DNA from 4 places in the Priestia sp. 40 genome. Region 2 is predicted to be linked to each of the others. Evidence: riboswitches for the same ligand, from Rfam matches in the RefSeq annotation. Region 2 holds a riboswitch; each other region holds the start of a gene.
The links. A riboswitch is a leader RNA that binds a small molecule or an ion and turns the genes downstream of it on or off. The one in region 2 is predicted to bind S-adenosylmethionine.
Positions count from the first base shown of each region.

Region 1 (7,493 bases), on a different contig from region 2:
TCTAAACCAAATAGACTTCGGCAAAGCTCCGTTTTTCCTGCTCCCACAAGCCCTGCAATACCGACTACCTCTCCTTCTTTTACATGAAAAGAGATATTCGAAAGACGCCCTGGAAGAGATAATGCTTCTACGTGTAAAAGTTCGTTTCCAACTTCTATTGATTTTTTGACCCACTGCTTTACAGAAGACGTTCCTAGCATAAGCGTAATCACGTTTTCAATTGATGTATGTGAAGTTTCTTTTGTAGCTACATAGCGTCCGTCCTTTAAAACCGTTAAGCGGTCGCAAATATCAACCACTTCTTGAAGGCGATGTGAAATATAAATAATGCCTACTCCGCTTTTCTTCAGCTCTCTCATCACAGAAAACAATTGTTTCGTCTCTTCCACACTAAGAGGTGCGGTTGGTTCATCCAAAATTAAATAATCAACATTCTGTACAATTGCACGTGCAATAAGCACCTGCTGTTTTTCTGATAGAGTTAGATCAACGACATTTTTTTTAACGGATAAAGAAGAACCAAGTAAAGAAAGAGCTTCTTCCGCTTTCTTATAAATAGATTTCCAGTTTACAAATGCCTTACTTTTATTAGAAGCCTGTACGTCTAACACAATGTTTTCAGCTACTGACAGCGAAGGAATCAGCGCTACATCGACTTCTTGGTGTACAATGCCGATGCCGTGACTCTTCGCTTCTTTAGGAGAAGAAATAGAGATTTCTCCTCCGTCTTTGTAGATCTTTCCCTCGTACTCGTCGTAAGCTCCGCACAATATTTTCATCAACGTACTTTTACCGGCACCATTGGCTCCCAATAAAGCATGAATTTCCCCTTTTTGAACAGTAAAATCAACTTTGTTCAGCGCTTGAAAAGAACCAAAGTTTTTTGTAATGTTCTTCATTGAAAGCTCGTTCGTCATGTCTGTCCCTCCACTTCTACTCTTTTTTGCCCCATTCTTCTACGTACTGACTAAGCTGATCCATATTAATCGTTTGATTAGGCAAGTCAGTTTGTTTGACTAAAACCGGATCAAAGGAATAATAACGAGGAATCTCTTGACCGGAAATCTTTTTAAGAAGCAGATCAACTTGCTTTTCTCCTACTGAAGCTGGATTTACGGCAGCAGACGCTTTCCAGGGGCTGTTTTTTGCCTGCATCATTTGCAGATCTTCATCAGATAAGTCTACTCCGTATACTTTAATCTCGTCTCGTCCTGCTTCTTTAATCGCTCTTGTGACTCCTTTTGCAAATTCGTCCCATGGCGCCCAAACAGCTGCAATGTCTCCTTTATTTGGATACTGCTTCAATACGGCTGCCATTTTATTTTGGGTGTCTAGAGAGGTGTTGTCCGTTGCGCTTCCGAACGTGGCAATTTGTTTTACATCTGGATAGCGATTCATCATAATTTTATAAATGCTGTCGCGCTTTTCCATCGGTGCAAAGCCTCCAACAAATGCATATACAATATTTCCTTTTCCATTAATGTCCTGCATCATTTGTTTCAGACCCTGCAGCGCAAGCATATAATCGTCTTGATCAATGGTTGTAACGCCTTCTACTTTTAATTCTACGTCTGTTGCAATAACGGGAATTCCTTTTGCAATCGCGCGCTTCACGCCAGGTTCAAGGGTTTCAGCCCGGCCGTGGTCAATCATAATGCCGTCAACATTTTGGTTAATAGCCGTGTCTAAATAAGCCGCCATTTTAGATTGATCATTGTTTGAATCAGAAACGGATAGCTGTACTCCTGCTTTTTTAGCCGCTTTTGTCACACCTGTTATGTACTGAGCAGCGTGAGTGCCTGATGTAAATTCAGAAATAAGCGCAATTTTTGTATCTTTCGTAACCTTTTTTCCTTCTTGCTGTACAGGCTTAGCAGAAGCCGCTTGCTGCTCTGGAGCTGCCTGTGCTTTCTCGTTTAGACTTGGCTGTTCTTTCGTGCAGGCAGCCAGCGCAAAAACTAGAAGCACGAGCAAAGTAAGTGGCCACAGCATTTTTTTACTCTTTTTCATGGTGTTCCTCCCATTAAACTTATTATTCATATAAAAATAGTTAGTTTTATAATAATCCAAAGAATACCCCGCTTTTAGATGTAAAAGCGGGGTGATCATGACCTATGCTTTACAAGTAGTTGTTATGCGTAAATAGGTACCCATCCTTCAGTTGTCACGAAAATTCGGACAGCGACTACTTTACGATCTTCCATTAATGTAAAGTAATGAAGAATGTTTTCTGGTACTGAAATTAAATCGCCCGGCTCTAATTCAACATCAAAAAATTCGCCGTCTTTTCCTTGAATCACAAAGATTCCATGACCGCTTACAATAAAGCGAACTTCGTCATCTGTATGAATATGCTTGCGCTGAAAGTTTTTTAACAATTCATCAATATTTGGTGTAGATTCCGATAGCGAGATAACATCTTGCGCTTTATAGCCGCGGCGTTCAGAAATATCTTTAATATCCTCACCAAAAGCGTTTAAAATTTCTGTTTTTTCTTCATCAGTTAAATCATATTTTTCACGAAGATTTTCTGGAAGTTTTGTAATGTCCCAATTTTCATAAATAACTTCATTGTTTGCCAGAAAAGCTGATACTTCCTCTTGAGTTTCAATTCTTTTATTGTTTACATGTAAGCGAATTTGCGCCATTGTTGTTTCCTCCTTTTATAAATGCACCTTTGGCTTAATGCCTTTAAGTGATAGTAATTTCACATGGTAGCTAAATAGAAATTCATAGGCTTCTAGCGCTTTTTTTGTTTCAAACGCATTTTTCCCCCATACCGTAATCCCGTGGTTACGAATTAAAATCGCGCCTTGATCGCCTTTTATATGGTGAGAAAACTCTTCTGCTAGTGTCGGAATATCCGAGTAATTCGGAATAATCGGAACAGTAATTTCCGCATCTTCCTCCCAAATACCCAGTGCCTTAATAATTTCTTGGCCTTTGAATGAAATAAGCCCTTCATCTCCGTACAGTTCAGAGATCACGTTGTTGTCGATTGTATGTACATGAAGACTGCACCCAGCATTCGTTAACTCGTAAATCTTAACGTGTAAAAGCGTTTCAGCAGAAGGCTTTAAATGCGTTTCTTCTGCAGGTTTTCCATGTTGATCAACTAATAAAAAATCTTCATTTGTACGTTTTCTTTTGTCTTTTCCACTTGCTGATACAAAGAAAGTTGTCGGATTTTGGTCCACTTTAATTGCTAAGTTTCCGCTTGTACCGAAGAACCAATCGCGTTCTGCCAACTCATCTTTTATATCTGCAAGCTCATGCAACCTTTGCTGAGCCATGATACTCATGCTTTCACCTCTTCTGTTAATTCTTGTAAATGATGAATGACATCATAAAAAGTAGAAAAAGGACGATACGGTAGAGATAGCTCTTCGCATTTTTCAATTAAAAAGTCACGTGCAATGACAGTGTCAGCTAATTTGGCAGCCTGCAAATCCGTAATTGAATCGCCAATAACAACCGTATGATCTCTTTCATCTGCAAAATTGCGAATAATCGTTGGCTTACAGCAGCCGCAGTCATTTGTACACTGTTTATCACATGTATGAGGCCACGTAATGGAAATATGCTCACCAGAAAAATCAGATCCGTTGCAGTAGAGCATTTCCTCTGCAACTCGATTTCCCAAAAGCGGTTTTACAAAAAAGTCAATTCCTCCGCTTACAATATAAAGCGGAATATGATGCTCTTTTGTATAGGCAATAAAATCATCAAATCCATCTCGAATAGCAGACGTCCTTAAAATATAAGAAATAATATCTTCCTTTAATTCCACGGGGAGTAAGGCAAACATTTGCCCTACTCCTTCTTGAATAGAAACGCGCTGTGCTAGCACGTCGTCTTTAATACTTTCCCACTCCGGAGGAGCAAATTGTTTCATAATAGCAATAATGTTATCGCTATTTGTGATTGTTCCATCAAAGTCACAAAAGATTTTTAACGATGTCATGCTTTCACCTCTACTGTTCCCCATAGTTGCAAAGCTTTTTGCAACTCTTTTGATTCTTCAGCTTTTTCGGCTAGTGTTTGATGAGAGAGTGCTGCATCTATCGCCGCACGGAATGCTTTTCCTCCTCCGATAGCGCCGTCTGGATGACCGTGAACTCCGCCTCCTGCATTAATAATGCTGTCGATTCCAAAGTCCTTCACAAGCTGCGGTACCATTCCAGGATGAATTCCTGCTGAAGGAACCGGGAAAGTCTGCTTATATTTGTACACAGGACGCGTTAATTCGTAGGCAATGCCTGTCGTGTCTTCAAGAGAAAGCGCTACGCTTCCGTATGGTGATGGAAATAGCGAAAAATCTGCTCCGGCTAAGCGTAATAGCTTTCCAAGAAGTAATGAATTTGAAAAACCGTAAAACTCTGATGGCGTAAGCGCTCCGCTAACAGCTGGGTGAGCCATAATCGGCAAGTTAATTTCATCATCTTCTCGAAGTGCCTGCAGTACGTCTAATCCGTAAGCAAATACGTTGAATAAAAGAGCATCGGCTCCTAGCTCAGCTGCTTTTCTCGCTTTTTCTTTTAATTCAAACGTTCGTCCCGTTAAATTAACAGCATACAGCGTGCGGTGTCCCGTTTTTTCGTATACTTCATTCAGTACTTTTTTCCCTTCTGTAACGCGAGCTTCAAAAGGTGTTCGTTCATTATCAAACAAAATCTCGTCGTCTTTAACCAAATCCACTCCGCCAAGCGCTTGCTCACGCAGCTGAGTTGTTAAGTACGTCATATCTCTTCCAATCACGCCTTTAAAAATACTCATCACAAGCGGACGGTCATAAACGCCTAGTTTCTCTCGGATACCTTCTATTCCAAAGCGCGGTCCTGGGAATTCAGCTAATAATTCATCAGGAAAATCCAAGTCTAATAATTTCACTTTTCCATCAAGTGATAGTTTTCCGAAAACCGTAACTAAAATAGCCGGTAAATCTCTTGAAAAATTGGCAGTTGGATAAGCAATTTTGACAATAGCCTGCTTAACCTCTCCGCCTAAGTATCCGTTAACACGTTCGCAATCTTGAAGCTCAGTTACGGATACGACGCGCCCTTTATGCTTTTGAAGCTGCTGCTGATCTAAAAGCGGCAGATCTGTCCATGAGCCGATGGTTAGTCCTAAAGCGATTCCTTCCGCTTTTTTATGAAAATTTCCTTTATTGTCATGTAGTAAGTAGCTTGCAACGATTTCACTCATTATGCTAAAAACTCCCTTGCTGTTTAATATCGTTAATAAAAAAACCTCTTCTGTGATTAAGAAGAGGCTTTCGTTGCTCTTCTTATCTCTCAGCTGCTGCTGCAAGAATTAGCACCGTGCTTAACATGCGTTAAGTCGGTTGCCGGGCTTCATCGGGCTAGTCCCTCCACCTACTCTTAATAAGAAAGTTGCTATTTATTTAAATTGAATTCGTAGATTATATACTAAATAAAAAATACCGCTAGGATTTATCGGTTATTAATCTCGTTAACTTCTTACATATTAAGCCAACTCAAAAAGGATTGTCAATGCGTTTTTAAAATAAATTTAATTTTTTTATTCGAGATACAGCTTCTCTCATGCGCTCTTCATCCGTCAGCAGTCCTACGCGCACATAGCCTTCACCATATGTTCCGAATCCTACTCCAGGTGCCACTACAACGTGGGCTTTTTCAAGAAGTAAATCTGAAAATTGTTCAGAAGTATATCCTCCAGGAACTTTTAGCCATGCAAAAAAGGAGCCCGCTGGAGTTGTAACGTTCCAACCAATTTCTTGAAGCCCTTGAATAAATGTATTGCGTCTAGATTCATAGCGCTTAACTAAATCATTCACACATTGTTGAGATTCTAACAGAGCTGCGGCGGCTGCCTCTTGAATCGCCCCAAAGAGACTGACATACATATGATCTTGAAGAAGATTAATAGCTTCTACTACACTTTCATTTCCTACAGCAAATCCAACTCGCCATCCCGCCATGTTATACGTTTTAGAAAGAGTATAAATTTCAATTCCCGTCTCTTTTGCACCAGGAGTCTGTAAAAAGCTGATTGGCTTTTTACCATCAAATCCAATTGCTCCGTAGGCAAAGTCGTGTACCACACAAATATCGTGCTTGGCAGCAAACGCCACGGTGTTTTCAAAAAATTCTGCCGTTGCCACTGCACCAGTAGGATTATTCGGATAGTTTAAAAACATGAGCTTTGCCTGTTCTTTAGCACTTTCACTTATCTCTTCGTATACGGGTAGAAAATGATTTTCAGCCGTGAGCGGCATCACTTCCATCTTGGCTTTTGCAAGCTCTACTCCAGACCAGTAATCAGGATATCCAGGATCCGGAACCAGCACTGTATCTCCAGGGTTTAATAAGCACTGCGGGATTTCAACAAGTCCACCCTTCCCGCCAAACAAAATAGCTACTTCTTTTTCGGGATCCACATCAACCCCGTATTCTCGCTTATAAAAAGTCGCAACGGCCTCTTTCAAAAACTGATGCCCCCGAAATGGAGAATATTTATGATGCATAGGATTAGCACTTGCTTTTTGCAGTGTTTCTACAATATGTGAAGGAGTAGGCTGATCAGGATTTCCCTGCCCTAAGTTAATAACGTCGTGCCCTTGGGCCATTACTTTTCCTACCTTGCCTACAAGTGATGCAAAAAATTGTTTTGGTAAACTTTTCAATAGTTCCGATTGCTCAAATTGTTTCATCATCGCACACCTTCTCAAAAAATTCTTGAAATTCTAGTCACAAATAATATATTGTAATACTCAACTTGTAAAGTCATTTTTTTCAACTACTAAAAAAGGACGGATGATAAAGTGAGTGTAAAAATTACGTGTTTGCAACTTGATATTGCGTTTGGAAACCCAACTAAAAACCGAAAATATATTCAACAAAAAATGACAGAAGCGCTGCAAGAAAAACCTGATATCCTGGTGCTTCCTGAGCTATGGGATACAGCTTATGATTTGACGCGACTAGACGAAATTGCAGATGATGAAGGACAGCAGGCCAAGCAATTAATCTCTCAGTTTGCCAAAACGAACGAAGTAAATATTGTGGCAGGTTCGATCGCGAAAAAAACAGAGCAAGGCGTCACGAATACAATGTATATTTTTGACCGAAAAGGTCGTGAAGTATCACAATACAGTAAACTGCACTTGTTTAAATTAATGGATGAGCACCTCTATCTAGAAGCAGGAACGGCAAAAAATCTTTTTACACTTGAACAGTCTTTATGCGCAGGAGTTATTTGTTACGATATTCGTTTTCCAGAATGGATTCGGGTTCATACTAGCAGCGGAGCAGAAGTCTTGTTTGTTGTCGCTCAGTGGCCGGCTCCAAGACTTGCCCATTGGAAAGCACTGCTCATTAGCCGCGCAATCGAAAATCAATGCTATGTAGTCGCGTGTAATCGTGTAGGCCAAGATCCTAATAATACATTTGCCGGACATTCCTTAGTCATCGATCCTTGGGGAGAAATAATCGCTGAAGCTGGCGATAGCG
Region 1 covers NZ_JBMPZA010000017.1:305,016-312,508, forward strand. The annotation lists gene ACO1DI_RS21285 (sugar ABC transporter ATP-binding protein) at 1-917, opposite strand, end outside; gene ACO1DI_RS21290 (sugar ABC transporter substrate-binding protein) at 934-2,010, opposite strand; gene ACO1DI_RS21295 (1,2-dihydroxy-3-keto-5-methylthiopentene dioxygenase) at 2,133-2,648, opposite strand; gene ACO1DI_RS21300 (methylthioribulose 1-phosphate dehydratase) at 2,664-3,302, opposite strand; gene ACO1DI_RS21305 (2-hydroxy-3-keto-5-methylthiopentenyl-1-phosphate phosphatase) at 3,299-3,964, opposite strand; gene mtnW (2,3-diketo-5-methylthiopentyl-1-phosphate enolase) at 3,961-5,205, opposite strand; SAM riboswitch class I at 5,285-5,391, opposite strand; gene ACO1DI_RS21315 (pyridoxal phosphate-dependent aminotransferase) at 5,522-6,694, opposite strand; gene ACO1DI_RS21320 (carbon-nitrogen family hydrolase) at 6,806-7,493, shown strand, end outside.
Region 1: linked by a shared signal. The riboswitch ahead of mtnW (2,3-diketo-5-methylthiopentyl-1-phosphate enolase) and the one ahead of ACO1DI_RS24860 (hypothetical protein) in region 2 are both predicted to bind S-adenosylmethionine.

Region 2 (7,493 bases):
TTGGCTGCTGCTTTAAAGGGCATGGCTGTCGCCGCTAAATAAATCTAAAGCAAGTCGAGTTTAAACTATACGCGGCTTGCTTTTTTATAGATTTTATTTTACATAATCATTCGTTTTACTCTTCTTAAAAAAGAAAACAAAGTATAATAATGGGAAAGAATCTCTCTTAAGAGGAGGCCTATCCATGCACTTATCTTTTGATCACCTTGTTCATTTTTCACCTGATCCTATCAAAGCTCAGAAAGAACTAAACGAATACGGAATAAACGTCGTTAAAGGGGGCATCCATGAAAGATGGGGCACTTTTAACACGTTGGCTTATTTTAACCTCAGCTATATTGAATGGCTTGGGCTTAGAGATATCGCGTTAGCTCAAAATGTTACAGGTAATGACCTTATTCAGCAGCTTGTTAACGAACATACACCGATTGGTCATTTTGGTCGATTTGCATTCCGTACAGATGATATGGAATTGCTGATAAAAGAGCTGGAAAGCAAGAACGTCACTGTAAAAGGTCCTGTAGCGGGTTCTCGTCAAACCAATGATGGAGAAAGACTTCAATGGAAAATGTGTTTTATTGAAGCTGACCACGATTCCCTGCCTCTTCCTTTTTTTATTGAATGGGGTGAACCAGAAGAAAAACGCAAGCCAAAGCTAGCGGCTCTTTCTTCCCACCAATCTGGTCAGATGCAGCTGAAAAATATTTACTGTGCTGTACATAACCTCGAAGAATCCATCAGCAAGTGGATGAAACTGCTGGACGTTCAGTCTGGCGAAAGCTACAAAGACTCTTTACTTGATGCACGTTGTCAAAAACTATATATCAATGGAGGAAACCTTATTTTTTGCAGCGGAACACAAGGTGTTGTCCATGATACATTAAAAAAAGTTGGAGAGCGTCCATTTTTGGTTGAATTGGATCACGCTCTAACACCGCAACAATTTACCGTACAAGGAGCTTCTTTTAAATTCAACAAATAAACATCCGCGGGCGGATGTTTATTTCTGTGCTTCTTTTATAGCTTGATAAATGAAATGAGGCAAAATTTCAAAGGAATACTGAACGTCTAATCTTTCGGTCCATTGATGGGCATCTCTTCCCAGCGGTCCAATATTCAGCACCGGCATCTTCAGCTCCTCTAGCTCTTCTAGCGGGATATGATACCCTTTATTCCATAGCGGCATATTGGCTACTAACGTGTTAAATGTATGAAGCGGATGCTGCAGGCTGGCATAGCTTAAATCCGAAATTCCACCAAAATAACTTTGTTCAACTAGCTCCACTTGGAATTTCTCTTTAGCAGTTGCCTGTACGTTTGACAAAATCCCTTGTACAAAGGGATCATCATGTGAACAAACGGCCGGGTAAAAAGGCGGCGTAAAAAATAAGACCATCATCGGAGCTGCTTCTTTACATAAACCAGCTAAAGAGTTTACTAATTTAATGGTTTTATTTCTGTCATCATCCTCTTGTGCCAAAAGTGCTGCTTCCATTTCTTGCACATATTTTTCACCGTGCTGTTTGACTGCATGAGTATAAAGTTCTTCATACGTCCATACGTTCACGTCAAGAGATGAACCCTCCATTCCCGCAGCGTACTGCCTAGCGGCTTTATTATAATGTTTGTTCACATTCAAAGCCGCTTTGTCAGCCGATTTCAACAGCAGATCTGTTACTTCTTTAAGAGAGCGGTTTAACATAAATAAATTAAATAATACAACGGCAGAGTGAGGAACTTGAACGGAATACTCTTCTTTTAAATCTTTTTGTACCAGCACCGTAGGAGGTGGACTCGTTTCATCTCTTACTTTTTCGCAAAAATCAACGTTTAATTCTATTTCTTTTGTTAAATAAGAAGCTAGTAAATTAGCATTTAAACCAGCTAGCGGTTCCCCTACATGAGTTTCTTTTCCATAACACAAAAAGCTTGGCATGATCTTCCCAATCGATCCTGAGTACACATAGTTCGTTTGATCACCAGGATAGCGGCTGAACACTGGTTCTGCATTTAGCATGAGAGAAAAATCCAGCTGATGTTTGCGGGCAAGTTCTAAAAGAACAGGGACTGCTTTTCTCATCCCAAGCGAATTTACTTCTTCATCCGGTACCGACAGCAGCAGGATGTTTCCGTCAAACTCTCCGTTGCATGCTCGTTCAACCATACTGATGTGAAGGGCAATGCCTGCTTTCATGTCCATCGTTCCTCGGCCAAAAAGCCAGTCTCCTTTTATCATATCTTTTTGTACGTGCGCGGGAACTTGTTCCATGTGGCTATAAAAAGTACTCGTTAATGTATCAGCGTGAAAAGCATCCTTTTTCCACTGTCCATAATCTTGTACATCCACTACATCGTAATGACTTACTAGTACAACTGTTTTGTTCGTATTTTTCCCTTGAACAAAAGCTGTGACAATCGACCGCCCGTCTCCTGTTGAATGAAGCTCGACTTGCTCGTTTTTTTGAAAGTAAGGCAGCTTCAATAAATACGACGCTATCGATTCAGCCATTTCCACTTCTGCCATCGTTCCTGTCACGCTAGGTATAGAAACCAATTCGCTTACAAGTTTTTTTAACTGTTCTTTTGTTTGATACAAAGATGTTTTGTTCGACATACCCTTCATCTCTTTCCTTTTTCTAAATTTTCTATCAAACAAAACCATTCGTCAATCCCTTTGACAGAGACCCTTTCAATCTCTCCCTATGTATCATAGTATGGCGCTGCCTTTACGCACATGATAAAAAAAAGAGTGCGCGGCTAGGGATAGCACCGCACACTCTTTTTTTTACTTTGCGTCATCTTCTAAAAAGTCTAGGATACGATCAATAAGCTGTTCACTTCCTGCATCGTTTCCGTGTTCAAGAGACATTTCCATTTCAATGCTCCTTTCATAAAATATTCTTGTTTTATAACATACCACAATTCATTTCGAATGTAACCTTCAATTTGTGTAAAAATTTCGACAATTTATGATTAATTTTAAAAGCTAGTGAGTATTGATTATACCCACCAGATTCTTTGCTTGTCAAAAACCATGCTTTCTATTTAAAAACACTAAAAAAATAGAGGCGCGAGCAAACTTCTTCTATAAAAGACAGCCTACTCGCTCAAGCTTGGAACAGCATGATGAATAAATTTCTAGTTCATTTGCTTTTTGTACATCTTTAATATCTATGCCTACAGCATATGTACGAACATGGTTTTCGACCACAATTTCATAAAATGTTTCTAATTCACGATAAGCTACTTGATAATGCTTTCCTAATAATTTCACTGCTTCCTTTAATGCTTTCTCTCCTGTATATGCTGCAACTGCTGTATGACTCATAAAACCCTCTCCTTTTAGAAAAATAAAAAAACTCATTTTGCTTTGATGCAAAATGAGTTTTTCACCCGTTTTATCACCCAAAGCACATGCTTTGCTGGTAGGAGCACCTTACATTCGTAGGTTGCTGTGGAGTCAAAGAGCCAGATCTCTCGTCCACTCGTGATAACTTTTTTAATTTAAAATTTATTTTATCAAACAATTCCATCCGCGTAAATAGAAAAATGAAAATATTTTAATTTTTTGGGTAATGGAATGAATTCAAAAAATGAAAGCTTAGATTAGCAAAATAAGAAGCTGCTACAAGTAATGCCTCTTCATTTAATGAAAAAGAAGGATGATGCCATTCATATTCTCCAGCTGTACCCATCCATACAAAAAATCCTGGTACATGCTGCTGATATACGGCAAAATCTTCTCCTCCAGGCGATTGTTCAGCTGCTACGACTTGATAACTAATATCCTCTGCGGCTTTAATAGCCAGTTTTTCCAGCCTATCATCATTGTTTACTACAGGAAGATACGGATACCATTTAACGTCTACTGAAGCCCCGAAAGCTGCGCCAATCCCTTCAGCAGTTCGTTTCATAAGAGCCGGTATTTTTTCTCTCGCTTCTTCTTGAAAGGTACGCACCGTTCCTTCAAGCGTTACTTTGTCAGGAATGACGTTCCACGAGCTCCCTCCATGGATTTGAGTTATGCTGACAACAACATTTTGAAATGGGCTGAGATTACGGCTGACAATGGTTTGTAAACTAGTAACAATTTGACCAGCAGCAGCAATCGGATCTATTGTTTTTTCAGGAATACCCGCGTGACCTCCTACTCCTTTGACGTCAATTTCAAAACGATCAACACTTGCCATTAAAGGTCCTGGTTTGATACCAATGGTTCCTACAGGAAGATCCGGTTTGTTATGCATCCCAAAGATCGCTTCCACTCCTTCGAGCACACCTTTTTCAACTAGCATTTTTGCCCCAGAAGCCGTTTCTTCGGCAGGCTGAAAGATAAATCGAACCGTACCGCAAAGCTCCTGCTGACGCTCTTTAAGAAGGATGGCTGCTCCGATTATAGAAGCCGTATGAAAATCATGTCCGCATGCGTGCATAACACCGTTCACTTCAGATGCAAATGGCAGATTGGTTTTTTCTTCAATTGGCAACGCATCAATATCAGCTCGAATAGCGATAGTAGGTCCCGGCTTTCCTCCCACAATTTCTGCTACTGCTCCTACGTCTAAATGGAACGCATCCGCTATAGAAATATCAAAGTGCTTTAACCACTTTTTAATACGTTTAGTTGTTTCATATTCTTTCATTGAAAGCTCTGGAAACCGGTGCAGCTCACGGCGTATGTCTATTAGCTTATTTAGTAGTAATTGATCTGTCATATTTATCACTCTTTCACATGTCTTAATTTGGAGCACTTCTCTATCTTTTACGACAAAGAGTGTATCTCATTGAGTTTTTTATAAAGAAATATGGTCGTATAACCTTCTGCAAGGTGCTTTTCTTTAGCTTGAACATATCCTTTTCGTTCATACATCTCAACTAACCAAGGATGTTCTTTTGCTGTTCCTAAAGACACACCTGGTGATTTAAACGTATTTTTTATTACCTCTTCCTCTACTAGATGCAGCAGCTTAGACCCAACTCCTTTCCTGGCAAACGACGGGTCTACTGCAAACCACCAAAGATGCGGAACAGCAAACGGACCTGGATGTTCTCCCCAAGGCATTCGTATAGATACAGTAGCAGCGATTCTTTTCTCTTCTTCGTACACATAGCAAAGGTTTTGAGAAATATTTTTCTTAACGAGGGCAAGATCAGCAGTAGCTGCTAAGAAAGGAATGCCTAGCTCTCGAATAGGCTTGTATGCTTGTAGAGTTAAGTTCAATAAGTTATCTGCATCGTCATTTGTTGCCAAACGGAATTCATTTTTCATCTCTTCGTCTCCTTATGCAGTGCTTAAATATTTCATTTAACTTATAAGTTTACTAAGAATTAAAAAAGACAGACTGCCGCCTTGCGTACTCACTATACAACTGCTTTTATAACGTGTCAATTCTATTTATTGTTTTCTATAAAAAGTATAAATAAAACAAATACGCGCAGTTTTCTGCGCGTATTTGTTACATATCAAGACAAATGTTAGGACTCGCTCACCGTAGCTTTTAAGTTAGCTGCCAACAGCACAAGTTCTTCTATAGATGCTAATTCCTCTTGTGAAGCCGCAGCTACTTCTTCAGCATAAGCAGCTGCTTGTTTAGCTACCTCCGAAAGGGCCATGACAGACTCCATTACTTTGAATGAATACCCATCAATCTCTCCTGTTGCCTTTGTCATTTTGTTCATTTGTTCTTGAGCAGCAAAGACATCTTCCATGATTATGGAAAACTGTTCAGTTACATCTTCGACAGTGGAAATACCGAGCGTAACTTCTTCCGTATTCACTTCCATGTTTTGATAAGCCTGCTTTGCCTGCGCTTCAATTTCTTTTAACAGATGACTGATTTGTATAGCGGACGTTTTAGATTCTTCCGCTAGCTTACGTACTTCCCCTGCTACTACAGCAAAACCTTTTCCATGTTCTCCAGCCCTTGCAGCTTCAATAGCAGCATTAAGTGCAAGAAGATTTGTTTGTTCAGCAATTCTTGTAATCGTGTCAATAATTCGTCCAATCTCTGTAGAACGATCTTCGAGCCCCTTCACTTCACTGGTCGATATCTTAACAGATTCATAGATTTTATTCATTTGATTCGTCACCTCTTTCACCGCAACATTTCCGGTAGAAGCATGTTCAGAGGCTCTGTTCATCGATTTTTGTACCTTTGAAGAATGATTAGTCATTTTCTGAAGCAGCTTTGCCATATCCACCATAGCTTGCTCGGTTTCAACCACACTTAGCAACTGCTTATCAGAACCCGCAGCAATTTCTTGAATAGACATCGTAACTTCTGTCACAGCTGTTTTTGTTTCCTCCATGCTTGCAAGCAATTGCTCTGAAGAATGACTGACCGTGCTCTTTGTTTTACTTATTTTCTGACGCAACATTCTCATGTGAGTCATCATTTCATTAAATGAAGATATGAGTGTACTAATCTCATTTTTCCCTTTCAAAGGAACAACATCTACAGATAAATCACCGTTTGAAATCCCTTTCATTGTTTTTGACAAATTTTCAACCGCAATTATGTAGCGACGTATGATAAAATAGAACACGGTAGTTGTAAAAGAAACAAACAGAAATGTAATCACTAGCGTAATCGAAGCTGCTTGCTCTTGTTTCACAATAAGATAATAATTTGTTACTTCAATTACAGTAGATGTTATGGCCACCATGGCTGCAATCATACATAGCATTTTCATGCGTAAACTTTGAAAAGCTTTTTTCATTTTTTCATCCCCTATACAATCTAAAGACATAGAATGTCTAATCTATATTAGTAGTATCGGCATATTTTTATATTTTTTTGTAAAAACTAAAGAAGAATTGAAACAATTATTATTGGCGCTTTTCCACTAAATATTGGAATTCATATCATTCTGCAAAGCGCTGCAACAGCAGTTGATAACTGTCTGATTATTCTTTCATTTGACCAAACTCTACCTTTGCTTATAAAATGAAGATTTGTAGAAAGGAGTACGAAAAATTTTATGTATACGTATCAAACAGGCAATCAAACAATTGACTACAAAATTGAAGTCGTTCCAAATAGAACCGATATCACGGTGCAAATTTGTGACAAAGAAGGGGTAAAAGTTATTATCCCGAGAGGTCTTAATGAAAACAATGTGCGTTCAATCATCGCACGCAAAGCAACATGGATTTTAAAACAACTAAACGGTTCACAACCAGCTGAGGAAAAGCCATCTGCTCCAAAAAAAGAAGCAGTAAAAAAAGAAACAGCTAAAAAAGAGGCTCCTAAAGCAGCAGCTTCTGCAGCTAAAACTGGTTCTTTTGAAGAAGGAGACAAATTCCCTTACCTAGGACGTCAATACCGCTTAAACATCGTTCGTGGAGATGTAGCAAAGGCTGAAATGACATTCCGTGCAAAATTCATTGCTACAGTACCTGAAAGCTGGAACGAGCAGCAAACAAATGAAGGTATTGGACAACTATTAACAGAATGGTACCAAGGCCGCGCAGGTGAAAAATTCCAAGAAGC
Region 2 covers NZ_JBMPZA010000025.1:18,613-26,105, forward strand. The annotation lists gene ACO1DI_RS24845 (CotG/ExsB N-terminal domain-containing protein) at 1-38, shown strand, start outside; gene ACO1DI_RS24850 (VOC family protein) at 185-982, shown strand; gene ACO1DI_RS24855 (M20/M25/M40 family metallo-hydrolase) at 1,001-2,614, opposite strand; gene ACO1DI_RS24860 (hypothetical protein) at 3,086-3,328, opposite strand; SAM riboswitch class I at 3,396-3,497, opposite strand; gene ACO1DI_RS24865 (amidohydrolase) at 3,561-4,715, opposite strand; gene ACO1DI_RS24870 (GNAT family N-acetyltransferase) at 4,763-5,269, opposite strand; gene ACO1DI_RS24875 (methyl-accepting chemotaxis protein) at 5,476-6,720, opposite strand; gene ACO1DI_RS24880 (M48 family metallopeptidase) at 6,982-7,493, shown strand, end outside.

Region 3 (7,493 bases), on a different contig from region 2:
GGGTCTTCCGCTTGCTGTTTCTAAGTATGTATCGAAATATAACGGTCTTGGAAACTACCGTGCGGGACAAGATCTGTTAAAAGCAGGACTTCTATTAATGACGATAACGGGCATAATAGGTTTCTTAGTCCTCTATACGATGGCACCGTGGCTCGCTGAACTAGTTATTAACGGAAAAGATTCCTCAGGAAATAGTCAAAAAGACGTAGTGTACGTCATCCGAATGGTAAGCTTTGCTTTAATTATTATCCCGCCTATGAGTCTATTACGAGGCTACTTTCAAGGTAACCAGTCTATGGGACCGTCCGCGCTAAGTACAATTATTGAACAAATAGTGCGAGTGTTGTTCATTTTAGTAGGAGCATACGCTGTTATTCACCTTTTTCATAGCACAATGACAAAAGCTGTTGGAATCGGTACGTTTGGAGCGTTTATTGGAGGCGTAGGGGGAATTGGGATTCTTGGAGCGGTTTATTTGAAGCGCAAGCGGTTGATTATAAAAGAAGTGAACAGCGGAAAAAATAATAAATCCGTTCCGTTCTCTTTAATGTTCAAAGAGCTTGTGACGTACGCTGTTCCGTTTGTATTAGTTGGTTTAGCTATTCCTATCTATCAAAATATTGATACGTTTACGATTAACATGCTTTTTCAATCAATAGGATATGGACAAGCTAAGGCTGAAACGATTAACTCCGTCATTGGATTAGCGCAAATTTTGGTGATGGTGCCGGTATCGTTAGCGACTGCCTTCAGCATGTCGCTAATTCCGGGCATTACATCTTCTTTTGTGCAAAGAAATTTACGGGAAGTAAAAGGAAAGATTACAAAAACGCTGCAGCTGCTGTTGTTTTTTACTCTTCCTACTGCGGTAGGGCTTTGTTTATTGGGTAAGCCGGTATATATGATGATTTTTGGAGCGAAAAACAGTCCTGAAATCGGTGGAGTTGTTTTACAATGGTATGCGCCTGCTGCGATTCTTTTTGCTCTTTTTACCGTAACAGCCGCAATTCTCCAAGGAATTAGTCAACAAAAGAAGCTAATTTTAGGCTTGGGCTTAGGAATTGTTGTGAAGATAGTATTAAACGTACTGTTGGTTTCAAGCTTAAAAGAAATTGGACCGGTTGTCGCGACTTACGGAGGGTATGGTGTATCGGTTATATATAACTTCTATTTAATTGAAAAATCTATTTCTTACCGAGTTCAATCACTGGGACAAGCTGCGTTGACACCTGTTTTATTAGTAAGTGTGATGTCAGCCGCTGTGATTATCGGCAATTATACTTCTCACTATTTTTTAGAAAATAAGCTGTCTGCATCTTCACTTGCGATTAGCACATCTTGTATTTCAATTGCTTTAGGTGCTGCCGTGTATCTAGGACTTGGCGTAAAAACAAGTTTAGGGCAATCTGTTGTATTAAATAGAAGAAAAAGAATGTAAATGTAAAAAAGAGAAAGGTGTGTCAAAACGATTTTTACTAACCGTAGCGGCTGGAGGATGTATCATAATTTTCGGCGCGCTGCTGCTATTAAATTGGGAAAGAGTGTTTGGCGATTACCGTCCGATTCAAACAGCAACAGCTGTATTCAAGTTAGAGGTGGGAAGTCAAGGTGTAGCAGAGACTACGGATTCAGATGATGCTCTTCACTATATGGTGAAAAAAGGACATTTAGATGAATATATTCAACTGATGAATGAAAAAGGCTATGTGTTAAAAGAAAAAGATATTGATCATAACCGACTTGTTTTTAACGATGGGGAAGAGGATGAGCAAATTTACTACAAGCGCTTTGCAAGGAAGTATACGATGATTGATGGAGAAGGGTAAAGGCCTTCACTTAGAATTACTACATACTAAAATCATTAAAAGAAAACACCACCTTGCGAATAAAAGGTGGTGTTTTTTTGTTAGATTATCTCATCTTAGTTTTGCTCTTGCTACCCCTGTTACGACCATGCTCGTAATAAAAATAACTACGATTCCAATGTTGGTCGGGGTATCAAAAAATATTTTTGAAACGGCTAAAGCGATAATAAGCCCAATGGCTATGCCAGATAATTCTTTCATTAATTTCAACATTAACACCTCTTACCAATATCGCTAAGGAAAAGTCTAACATTATTGGTAAAGTGGTTTCAATTAATAACACATTAACCGAAGAAGCATAATAAAATTTATTTGCTACCGCTAAATCCTTTCGACAGTCAACAAATTCAGTATAAGCGCTTTGTGAAGAAGTATAGAATGATTCAAGAAATGAGGTAAAGGTTTTAACTTCTATTTTAGTAGACTAAAACCATATAATCCTATCTGTTTTTAAAGTTTTTTTGTATGAAAAAGAAAAATAATATTGACAATTATTAAAAAACTATTAATATTGACTATATTACATAAAACAAATAGCTATTGTTTTCCTTATCAAGAGAGGTGGAGGGACTGGCCCTGTGAAACCCGGCAACCGCTGTCTATGACAGAATGGTGCCAAATCCTTAAGAACAGTATGTTCTTGAAGATGAGGAAGAGACGTTTGGTTAACGAGCTCTTCCTTTATATAAAGGAAGAGCTTTTTTATATTATAGGGGGAGTAAGTTAAATGAAGAGATTTCTTATTTTAGCAGTTGCGCTTGTACTACTCGTAACTGGCTGTCAGTCAAAAAGCACAAAAAGCAGTGGAAGTGAAGAGAAAGGAAAGAAGCGAATTGCTCTTGTTTTGCCTGAAAAGATTGGAGTTAACCCGTTTTTTCAGCAAATGGATGAGGGAGCAAAACGCGCTGGGAAGAAGTATAACATTGATGTAAAGACAATTGAATCTACAGATCAAGCAGCCATTGAAAGTAATTTGCGTGCTGCCGTAGCAGAAAATTATGACTTGATTATTACATCTTCTTTTGAATCCGAAGATGCGTTGAAAAAAGTAGCTCAAGAAAATCCGCAGCGTCAATTTGCGATTATTGATACAGTGGTTGATTTACCAAATGTAAGAAGCGTTGTATTCCGTGAACAAGAAGCTTCATATTTATTAGGAGCAGCCGCAGGATTGATTACGAAAACGAATAAAGTAGGAATGGTTGCAGCTGATGATATTCCATTATTAAAAAAATGGACGGTAAGCTTTAAAGAAGGATTACAATCAACAAATCCCAAAGCAGAGTTTCTAGTAAATTATGTGGGAAGTTTCTCTGATCCAGCTAAAGCAAAAGAACTTGCTATTTTACAGGCTTCAAAAGGTGCTGATTTTATCGCTGGAGCATCAGCTGTAGGCGACTTGGGTGTATTTGAAGCAGCAAAAGAAAAAGGTTTTTATACGGCAGGCCAAGATATTGACCGTACGGAAGTAGATCCTGAGCATATCATTTTATCGCAGTTAAAAGGATCTGATGCGGCTGCTTATGAAACGGTAGAAGCACTCGCAAATGACAAATTTAAATCGGGCGTAGTGACATACGGCTTAAAAGAAAAAGGTGTTGGGTTAACGTATGTGACTCAAGACAGCAAGACACCTCTTAATGACTTTGTAGGACAAGATGTAATTGATCAATTAAAAGAAATTAAAGATTCGATTATTGATGGAAAAACAGTGGTAAAAGATCCGTTAGCAAAGTGAGTTGAGAAGAGAAGTCGAGTAAGGCTGGCTTCTCTTTCTTATTTTTGAAAAAAACCTAAAGGGAAAGGAGCAATGAATGGAATGAGTGAGCTGTTGCAGTTAACGAATTTGACGAAGAAATACGGTTCATTTTTAGCAAACGATAACGTGTCTCTTACGCTGAAAAAAGGGGAGGTTCACGCGCTGGTCGGAGAAAACGGTGCTGGTAAAACAACGTTGATGAGGATGCTTTACGGAATGGAAAAGCCGAGTTCAGGAAGTGTTCAGCTGCACGGGAAATCTGTTTTGTTTTCATCTCCTGCGGATGCGATTAAAAACGGAATAGGCATGGTGCATCAGCATTTTATGGTTTTTCCTCATTTTTCAGTGGCTGAAAATATTGTCTTGGGGCATGAGCCAAAGAAAGGTCTCTTTTTCAACAGAAAGCAGGCGAAAGCAGATGTACAGCAATTAACCCAAACTTATCAAATTTCAGTGGATGTTCATAAAAAAGTAAAGCATTGCTCAATTGGGGAACAGCAAAAGATTGAAATTTTAAAAGTGCTGTATCAAGGAGCAGAAATTATTATTTTAGACGAGCCTACCGCAGTTCTTACTCCTCATGAAGTAAAGGAACTATTAAAAACAATCCGGTTTTTGGCTTCTCAAGGAAAAAGCATCATTATTATTACACATAAGCTGCAAGAAGTGATGGAAGTAGCGGACCGAATTACAGTTCTTCGAAATGGTAAAGTAGCCGGCGTCACAAGTAAAGAAGATACCAATGCTCACCATTTAGCGAGACTAATGGTAGGGAGAGAATTAAAAGAGCGTCCTGCAAGAGTGCCATCACAAAGCACTTCTCATTTAAGCGTACAAAATCTCTTTTTAAAAGGAAAAGGACAAAAAAACGTGTTGCAAAATGTGTCTCTTCACGTTTCTGCAGGCGAAATTGTCGGTATTGCAGGGGTTTCAGGAAATGGGCAGTCAGAGCTGCTTCAAGCAATTGCTGGATTAGTAGAAACAGACACCGGAAGTATCAAACTTGGAGATGAAGATCTTACAGGGCGATCTGTGCGTGAAAGAAGAGAGGCAGGAATTGCTCATATTCCAGAAGACCGCTATATGTGGGGAGCCTCTAAAGACGATACGATCGAGGAAAATGCGCTGATGGGCTATCAGTATAAAGCTTCTTACTCGAAGATGGGCTGGCTGAAAAGAAAGATATTCAAGTCGAGCGTGGAGGAATGGATAAATGAATTTTCGATTAAAGCCACTTCATCTAAGCAAAAAGCAGGAGAACTGTCTGGGGGAAATCTGCAAAAATTAATTGTTGCAAGAGAGCTTGGCCAAAACACCTCTTTTCTACTTGCTGCCGAACCAACGCGAGGAGTGGATATTGGGGCAATGGAACGTATTCATGATGCCTTGATTCAAAAAAGGAATAATGGCTCTGCTATTTTACTTGTATCGTCTGAGCTGTCGGAGATTATCTCACTATCAGATCGAATTTTAGTGATGTACGAAGGCAGTATTGTCGGAGAGCTTACAAGAGAAGAAGCGACGGAAGAGAAACTAAGCATATTAATGGCAGGAGGAACGGTAGAAGGTGATACAGTTGCAGAAACTTCTTAAATCATTAATCCAACCGATTATTGCGGTCATTTTTGGCTTAGCGATAGGAGGCATTATTATCTTCTTAACAGGTGGTTCGGTTTTCCAAACATATACAGAGCTCTGGAATGGAGCGTTTGGTAATTTTTATTTCTTCACCACTACACTGGCTCGCGCTACGCCTATTCTGTTAATTGCGTTAGGTGTGGGATTTGCTTTTAGAGCAGGTGTGTTTAATTTAGGGGGAGAAGGACAAATGGTCGTTGGAGCGATTAGTGCAGCGATTGTTGCTTATTACCTGCCGGCTCCAGGGATAGTCAAGCTGATAGCAGCCATTGCCGCTGCTGTTGTGGCAGGAGGTTTGCTTTCCGTTTTAGCAGGATGGATGGAAGCCGCGTTTAAAATTCAGCTTGTCATTTCGACCCTTTTATTAAATTATATCGCTGTTTTATTTGCAAGTTATTTAGCAGGTCACCCTTTTCAAGATAAAACAGGCTCAGCTGCTCTCGCTCAGACGCCTATGATTGAGCAATCAGCATGGCTTGGAAAAGTGTTTCAAGGAATGCCTCTTCATGTCGGATTTATCATTGCTCTAGTGGGTGCGCTGCTGCTATGGACGGTGCTTCGCTACTCTGTGTTTGGCTATGAAGTAAACGCATCCGGGAAAAATCCGTTGTTCGGAGCGTATGGAGGCATTCATCAGGTAAAAGTCATGCTGTTTAGCATGTTTATTAGCGGAAGCTTGGCTGGATTAGCAGGAGGATTTGAAGTGCTTGGTTCACAGTACCGATTTGTAGACGGTGCGCTCACCGTTCCTGGATATGCATGGACTGGAGTGATGGCTGCTCTGTTAGCAAATTCAAATCCAATCGGCATTGTTTTTACGTCTCTTTTACTTGCCGCTTTGCAAACAGGAGCGATGGGGCTAGAGCGTAATACAGAAATTCCGTTAGAAATTGCGAGTATTATGCAAGCTGTTCTTATTCTATTTATCTCAGCGAAATTTACAAAGCAGTGGTGGAAAGCCAAAAAGAAAGGAGCTGATATTCGTGGAGCTGCTTGATTGGTCACTGTTAAATGCAACGCTGCGAATGGTTGCACCGATTTTATTAGCGGCGCTAGGCGGAATGCTTTGCGCGCGCGTGGGCATATTTAATGTAGGGCTAGAAGGTCTGATATTGATTGGGGCTTTTAGCGGAATTGCCGGTAACTATTATACTCACAATGTCTTTTTTGCGATCGTGATTGCGGCTGGAGCAAGCTTACTTTTTGCTTTGCTTTTTGGAATGATGGTCGTGGTGTTTAAAGCCAATGAAATTGTCGTTGGGGTGTCTATTAATTTTTTAGCACTGGGCTTAACGACATTTTTACTCCGGACTATTTTTCATACAAAAGGTGCCTATTACGATAAAAACATGCACGGGATAGGTACATGGGATATTCCTTTAATTAAAGACATACCTATAATCGGCGACATTGTTTCCGGGCAGTCACCGCTTGTCTATTTTGCTTTTTTAGCAGCTATTGCTTTTTATATCTTCTTTTATCGAACGATTTTTGGTTTTCGTCTTCTAGCAGTAGGCTACAATAAGGTAGCAGCAAGTACGCTTGGGTTGAAAGCAATAAGATATCAGCTGTTTGCGATTGCAGCATGCGGAATTCTGTGCGGGATCGCGGGAGCACAGCTTTCGTTAGGGCAAGTCACGATGTTCTCAGAAGGTATGACTTCAGGGCGTGGATTTATCGCACTTGTTGCGATGATGCTCGGTCAGTCTCATCCGCTCGGTATTTTAGCCTCAAGTATCCTTTTCGGCTTAATGGATGCCGTGAGCACACGACTGCAAGGCTTTTCAATACCGACCGAGTTTACCATGATGGTTCCGTATGTGCTGACATTAGCAGCGATGTTTTTCTTACGAGATAAAGGAGTCGAAACGAATCAAACAAGTCAGCAAAGTGCACGCTGACAAAAAAATAAAGAGGTGGTACCTATGAACAAAGCAGACCGTATTAAACGAATGAAAACACCAGAAATTGATCCAAAGTATGAAGGACGAGTGCCTCCGGGACAAGTAGTGACAGAGCGGTTTCCTATTTTGCATGAAGGCGACGTGCCGGAGTATAACTTAGAGGAGTGGACGCTTCGGGTGTTTGGATTGGTAGATAAGGAAGTGACCCTTTCCTATCAAGACATATTGGATATGCCGCAAACGACGGTGAAATGTGATATTCACTGCGTAACAAGATGGACAAGGCTTGACAATGAATTTACAGGCGTGTTGTTTACAGACTTTTTA
Region 3 covers NZ_JBMPZA010000005.1:471,154-478,646, reverse strand. The annotation lists gene ACO1DI_RS03535 (putative polysaccharide biosynthesis protein) at 1-1,438, shown strand, start outside; gene ACO1DI_RS03530 (hypothetical protein) at 1,458-1,826, shown strand; gene ACO1DI_RS03525 (hypothetical protein) at 1,917-2,078, opposite strand; SAM riboswitch class I at 2,412-2,518, shown strand; gene ACO1DI_RS03520 (BMP family lipoprotein) at 2,593-3,603, shown strand; gene ACO1DI_RS03515 (ABC transporter ATP-binding protein) at 3,685-5,217, shown strand; gene ACO1DI_RS03510 (ABC transporter permease) at 5,192-6,259, shown strand; gene ACO1DI_RS03505 (ABC transporter permease) at 6,246-7,163, shown strand; gene ACO1DI_RS03500 (sulfite oxidase-like oxidoreductase) at 7,188-7,493, shown strand, end outside.
Region 3: linked by a shared signal. The riboswitch ahead of ACO1DI_RS03520 (BMP family lipoprotein) and the one ahead of ACO1DI_RS24860 (hypothetical protein) in region 2 are both predicted to bind S-adenosylmethionine.

Region 4 (7,493 bases), on a different contig from region 2:
TATTACGATTCTAGGGCCTAGGCAACTGCGCGAGAAAGAGCTTATTCTTCAACTCAAGCTGGCTGATAAGCACAATATTTTTGATACAACTAACAGCATTAGAGAAAAGAATATTACGATAAAAAATATTCGAATCAAAGATTTAGACACCAATGAATTATATATACGTATGAAAGTGTCAGTTAATAATCAGCGTCCTACTACAGAAGTGTATTACGAGATTCAAAAAATTAGCGGTATTCGTAGCATTGAAGTTGAAAATGTATAAATGAAAAACGGCCAATTGGCCGTTTTTTTATTTATATTTTTCAATCTGTTGTAAAAATTCCCTCTGTTTTACTAGAGACAGCCGGTATTGATCATCGATAATTTCTGTTAATAACTCATGTTTACGGCTCTTTGACACATTCAATCTGTGGATAAGAACTCTGCATTCATATAAAAACTGTGTATACTGTGTGTAACTCTCATCATAATTTGAAGATAATTCTTCTTTAATTCGTTTTGTCAACAAAGGACTAGCGCCATCTGTGGATATTGCTAGCGATAATCTCCCTCTAGAAAACTGTGCAGGAATTTGAATATTTCCATCGGAAAAACTGCTGGCCATATTAACCAACTGATCATTTTTAATATGCTGCTTAACAAACTCGTTCACAGCTTTATCATTTGTAGCTACAACAATAAAAAAAACATTAAGTAAGTCTTCTACTTCTACTTTTTTTATTTTTACACACAGCTGACCTTTAGCTTCCCACTCATTTATTTGAGATGAAACAGTTGGAGCAACCACTGTAATGGCTGCTCCTTCTTGTAAAAAACCTTTAATTCTACGAGTTGCGATTGTTCCGCCTCCAACTACTAAGACCGAACGATCCTTTAAATCAAGCATAACGGTATACATCGTATTGATTTCCTTTGCTCGATAATAACGTTTTTACTTGATGACTTAAAATGCGTGCAAGTCCATCATGATAACCTAGGTAGTTGGCTAAGATAAACTGCTGGTCATCTGTTGATAACTGCTCCAATTCTTCCTTAATTTCGTTCATTAAAATACCGGTAAACAAAAGGTAAGGAAGAACGAATACTTGCTTATACGAAGTTTGTTTCGCAAGGTGCAGGCCTTCTTTTAAATTAGGGGAAGCCGCAGCTAAATAGCATGTGCTCACTTCTTTAAAAGCTCCTTTACCTTTTAGCAGTTGAGCTATTTCATTAAAATCTTTTTTTACAGCAGGATCACTGCTTCCTCTGCCGACCAACAATACCATCGAATCTTCATGCTTATCCACATTGGTTTCATTGATTCTCTCTACCAAGATATCAACAATTCGTTCGTCCACGCCGAACGGTTCTCCGTACAACACTTCTACCTGGGGATAACGTTCATATACTTTGTGTATTTCTTCAGGTATATCATGTTTTGCATGCGCAGCTGTTAATAACAGAAGAGGCACAATTGCAATACGAGTAGCACCTTGTTCAATACACGCTTCAAATCCTTGTTCAATAGTGGGGGAAGCTAGTTCTAGGAAACAAACTTCTTGAATCGGTACATCTAGATTTTTTTTACATCTTTCAATAAAAGCAACTGCCTGATCAGCGCCTTCTTTTACGCGGCTGCCATGGCAAACATATAAAACTGCATCCATATAATCAACCTCTTTAGTAAGCTTCTTGTGCAAACGAATAGTAATGCTGTCCAGTCTTCTCAAACCAATTTAATCGGTCATGAAAATTCACAACTTCACCAACGATAATCATACTTGGATTTTCAATTTGTTCTTCTTTAACAATATCAACAATTGTACCAAGAGTTCCAGTTACAGTGCGCTGGTCCGTACATGTTCCCCAGTGAATCAATGCAATTGGCGTAGCTGAAGTTTTTCCGTGTTTCATTAATTGTTGGCAAATGTACGGTAAGTTCCGCACCCCCATATAAATTGCAAGAGTATCTACACCTTTGGCTAGGCTATCCCATTTGATTGCATCATGCTCGCTATCTTTACGATGGCCTGCTACAAAAGCAAAGCTTGCGCTGTATTCCCGGTGAGTGACAGGGATTCCTGCATAAGCAGCAGCTGCGATGCCTGATGTAATTCCTGGAACAATTTCAAATGAAATGCCCTGCTGCACGAGAGCTTCTGCTTCTTCCCCTCCGCGTCCGAAAACAAATGGATCTCCGCCTTTTAAGCGCGTTACAATTTTTCCTTTTTTAGCGAATTTCACTAAAAAGTTGTTAATTGTTTCTTGCTTGAGGGTATGATAGTTTGGAAGCTTTCCGCAGTAAATGATATCTGCATCACTTTTAGCATACTCCAGCAGGTCCTTATTCACTAAACGATCATATAAGATAACATCTGCTTGCTGAATTGCTTTCAACCCTTTTAATGTAATTAAATCTGGATCTCCCGGCCCTGCACCGACTAGATATACTTTCCCCATGAATGCCTTTCACCCTTCCATCATTTCCACGTCTCCGCAATGCTCCCAAATTTCAAGTTGAATTAGAACAGCGGACAAAGTCCGCTGTCATTTAGATAAATTTTCGGTTAGCTAAATATTCAATAACAGTTTGTACACATTCTTCTACAGACTGTGTGCTTGTATTAATTGTTAATTCAGGGTTAGCCGGTGACTCATACGGAGAATCAATTCCTGTAAAATCACGAATTTCTCCGCTTCTTGCTTTTTTGTAAAGGCCTTTTGGATCTCTTTTTTCACATTCTTCTAACGGACACTCCACGTATACTTCCAAAAATTCATTCCCCTCTAAGATCTCACGCACTTGAGCGCGGTCCTCTTGGAATGGAGAGATAAATGCTGTTAGTACCACTTGACCGCTGTCTACAAATAGCTTAGAAACCTCACCGATACGGCGAATATTTTCTGTACGATCTTCAGCAGAAAACCCTAGATTCTTATTTAAGCCGAACCGAACATTGTCACCATCTAATACATAGTTGCGAATATTTTTATCAAAAAGCGCTTTTGCCACTGCGTTTGCTACGGTAGATTTACCTGAACCCGAAAGACCTGTAAACCATAATACAAAACTGTGATGATTATTTTGCTCGCGTCTTTCCTCTTTTGTAATTCCAGCATCATGCCACGTAATGTTTGTTGATTTGCTCACTTCAACCGCTCCTTATTTTGAAGATACTTTTTGTTTTGCTAATCCTTTAATTAACACTTCAATTACTTCTTTACGGCTGAATGTGCTTGGTGGCACTTCTCCGTTTCGAAGCATTTCACGTACCTTTGTTCCAGATAGAATCATATGATCTTCCTTGCTGTGAGGGCACGTTTTCGTTGATGCCATCGCTTCACACTTCTTGCAGTAGAAGCTGTGTTCAAAGAATAAAGGTGTAATTCCTAATTCATCTGCTGTAAAGTTACTGAAGATTTTTTGTGCATCATATGTTCCGTAGTAGTCACCAACACCAGCGTGATCACGACCTACAATGAAATGCGTGCATCCAAAGTTTTTTCGAACCATTGCATGAAAAATCGCTTCTCTAGGTCCAGCATAACGCATCGCAGCAGGGAAAACTGCTAAAGCTACACGATCGCTAGGATAATAGTTCTCTAAAAGTACTTCATAACTTTCCATACGGATATCTGCTGGGATATCATCTGACTTTGTTTCTCCTACAAGAGGATTTAAGAACAGGCCGTCTACAATTTCTAATGCCGTTTTTTGAATATATTCGTGCGCACGGTGAACAGGGTTACGAGTTTGGAATCCAACAACCGTTTTCCAACCGCGTTCTTCAAATGCTGCTCTTGTTTCAGTTGGATCTAGGTAATATTTTTCAAAACGCGTTTTAGGTGTACGTTCTACAAGTACGATTGGACCTGCTACATATACATTTGGGCGTTCCATCATTTTCTTCACACCAGGGTGGGCAAGTTCTGCTGTGCGGTACACATTTTCCGCTTCTTTTTCTTTATTTGGCGTATATACCTCAGAAACTTCTAGAACACCATATGTCACACCGCTTTGAACTAGTTTTACTTTGTCGCCAATGTTTAATTCTTTAGCTTGCTCTTCTGTTACGGGAAGAGTAATAGGAATACTCCATACAGTTCCATCTGCTAGACGCATATTTTCAACAACTGATTGATAATCTTTTTCTCCTAAAAACCCTGTAATTGGGCTGTAAGCACCAATTCCAATTAGTTCTAAATCACTTAGAGCCATGTTGTCTACTTCAATTTCTTTTGTTAGTGAAGTGTAGTCATATGTTGGTTGATATAAATTAATTAATTCTCCACCGTGTGCTTGAATTGTTGTCATTTTGTAAAATCCTCCTTAAGTAATTAACACAATATAATAAAAAGCAATTGAATCACGCAGTCATTTTTTCTTTTTCCGACTGCAAGCTTGCTCTTTTTCTTCTAGTCGTTCTAGCTAAGCTTAGAACACCTGCTGTGGCAATGCAGCCACTAGCTAGCACCACAAATGAATATAAGTCGCTTTCAAGTACTAATTTCACAAGAACATATGAGATTACGAGTGAAAATACAGGGGATACCACCCAAACCTTTAACATTTGAATGACCACTTCGCGCTGTTCTTTCGTAAATCCCGTTTTCGCTGCGCCTATCCCAATAATAGAAGACGTAGTGACCTGTGTAAGCGGTACTGGCAAACCAAACAGTGAAGCTGCTGTAACAAGAGAAGCACCAGTACCTGAAATAATGCAGCCTTCCCCTACAGAATAGCGAGTAATTTTTTTTCCGTTTGTTTCAATAACTCGGCCTCCTAGTAAAAGAGCTCCGAGTGCCACCGCCAATCCTCCTGCTATGACACCCGTTGTAGCATCCATTAACCCAGCTCCTACTAGAGGACCGACAGCATTTGCCACATTATTCATTCCAGCTGAGAAGGCTTCAAAGAATCCCGTCGCTATAACTAAAATCGTTAAAACTCTTTTCCACTTTCCCTCTGCTTCTTTTTTATGCGCTCTGCGTTTTATCACTTTCCCAATCAAAAAAGCAATGACAAATGAAACTAGCGGAACAATAATCCAAAAAGACATGACAATTAAAAGTTTTTCTACATACAGAGATTGATAAGCTACTCCTACTCCAACAACTGAGCCAACTGTTACTTCACTTGTTGATAGAGGGATACCAATCAAATTCGCGAAAAAGAGTGACAGCGTTGCAGCAGCCAGAATGATAATAACTAATTCTACTGACAGCAGTTTTTCAGGTATGATACCTGAACTGATGGTTTTTACCACCTCACCGCCTCCGGTAACAGCTCCGAGCACAATTCCTACAGCACAGATGAACAGGGCCACTCTTCGCTTTTTAATTGCACCGGAGCCGTATGAAACGCCCATAGCAGCTGCTGCACCGCTTGCCCCAATATTCATTGCAAAAAAAAGCGCAATGATAAAGGCAACATATAAAAGCATCATTTATTCAGCTCTTTCGTATTTAAGATTCGTGTAATCCGCACTCAACTTTTTGTGTACCCGCCCATCTTCCTGAACGTAAATCGTCTACATTATAGGCAGGTGCGGTACAGGGCTCACAGCCGATACTTGGGTAGCCTTGATCATGAAGTTTGTTGTACGGCAAATCATGCTTATACACATAGCGCCAAATTTCTTTCCATGACCAATGAATTAACGGACAAACTTTCACCTTCTTGAATTTCTCATCTTTATTAAAATAATTCGTGTTGGCACGAGACTCAGACTGCTCGCGTCTCAAACCGGAAATCCACGCATCATAAGGAGCAAGGGATTCTCTTAGCGGAATGATTTTTCGAATTTGACAGCATAAGTTAGGCTGACTCTTCCAAAGCTCATCTCCATGTTTTTCAGCTTGTTCTGCAAGAGTTAAATCCGGCTTTTTCATATGAATACGTAAATCAGGGAAGCGTTCTTTAATTGCATCAATCACTTCATATGTTTCTTTAAAATGAACGCCTGTATCTAAAAAGACAATTTCAGCGTCTTTTTTCACTTTTGAAATTAAATCAATTAACACGATTCCTTCGATCCCAAAGCTTGACGCATAAATAATTGAATCTCCGTAGGTATCATACGCCCACCGCAATGCTGAAAGGGCTCCTTTTGTTTCATCTTTACTGTCGAACTCTGGAAATGTATCGCTCCAGTTTTCGTACGTATATAAGTCTGCCATTTTCTCCACTCCAATTCTTAGTTATCCGCGTTATCCAATAAAAAAAGACGGTTTTACCCACTAGAATTGGATAAAACCGCCTCTAGTGTGTCTAGTCAGCGAAACTATTTAATTCTTACTTTGCTTCGGCGTGTTCAAAAATTTGTTTTAAGTCGGGGTTTACAGTCATTGGTTTCCCTTCTCAAATTATCGCTTGCGCTATATCAAAATAAAAAGTCTTCCGTATTGAAAGACTGGGTAGGCAATAAATTTTCACCTTATCTTTCAAAATGATACACACTTTGCTGGAATTAGCACCTTGCTAAGCAGGTTGCCGGGGTTCAGCGGGCCAGATCCCTCCACCACTCTTGATAAGCATTTTTTAAAAATTTTAGCATATTTAGAATATTTGTCAACATTAAAAATCATATATCCGATAAGAAAACTATACTTTAAATTCACAGAAATATCTATACTTTTATTTAAAACAACATATGTAAATTTAACCCAAATGTGAACATATCAGTTTATAAAACGCTTTCTTTTTTCTCCAACTTTTGATGTTCTCTTGCTAAATAAAACGCAAAATCTCTCTATAAAATTAATAGCGGATTTATAAGCTTTACGGATAATTCACCCACATTAGCACACATTACAGATAACACTGACTGACAGATAGGAGCTATATAAGATGGAGAGACAACCCTTTCAATTAGACGATACAATTAAAAATAATGTACGAACATATTTACAGCAGATTTCAACTGAAGCCTCTAATTTAATTAAACATTTAGACACGAGTGATCATTGTATCCTATGTGATTTTGAGGAGATGAGAAGGTTATTTCAAGATGTTCAAGCTACGGCCGCCTCTTATTACTTGCGTCATTACTTATCGCCTTATACATTTGAATATGCTGCTCTGTCCTTAGCTATTCATAACCTCTCTGAGAAACGTCACGGCGCTTTAATTGTCATTGAACGGGAACAAAATGTAGATCCTCTTATTCAAAAAGGAATGCCTATTCAAGCTCCTGTCAGCGCTACGCTAGTTGAGACGCTGTTCTATCCAGGAACACCCTTACATGACGGAGCTGTCCTAATTAGAAATAATCAGCTTATTTCGGCTGCTAATGTTTTACCTCTCTCGTCTATTATTTCAACGAACAAAAAATTGGGAACACGTCACCGTGCAGCCATTGGAATGTCAGAAAAATCGGATGCATTAATTTTAGTTGTATCTGAAGAAACAGGCAAAATTTCGTTTGCGCTTGATGGAAGCCTCTACCCTATTCACTCCAGCAAAAATATGATTTAAGAGCCCTTTCCTGATAAGCAGCCCTATCTTG
Region 4 covers NZ_JBMPZA010000005.1:1,578,954-1,586,446, forward strand. The annotation lists gene ACO1DI_RS09285 (MgtC/SapB family protein) at 1-268, shown strand, start outside; gene ACO1DI_RS09290 (NAD(P)-binding protein) at 296-904, opposite strand; gene ACO1DI_RS09295 (sirohydrochlorin chelatase) at 885-1,652, opposite strand; gene cobA (uroporphyrinogen-III C-methyltransferase) at 1,666-2,445, opposite strand; gene cysC (adenylyl-sulfate kinase) at 2,537-3,136, opposite strand; gene sat (sulfate adenylyltransferase) at 3,149-4,300, opposite strand; gene ACO1DI_RS09315 (inorganic phosphate transporter) at 4,353-5,432, opposite strand; gene ACO1DI_RS09320 (phosphoadenylyl-sulfate reductase) at 5,452-6,165, opposite strand; SAM riboswitch class I at 6,420-6,522, opposite strand; gene cdaS (sporulation-specific diadenylate cyclase CdaS) at 6,836-7,462, shown strand.
Region 4: linked by a shared signal. The riboswitch ahead of ACO1DI_RS09320 (phosphoadenylyl-sulfate reductase) and the one ahead of ACO1DI_RS24860 (hypothetical protein) in region 2 are both predicted to bind S-adenosylmethionine.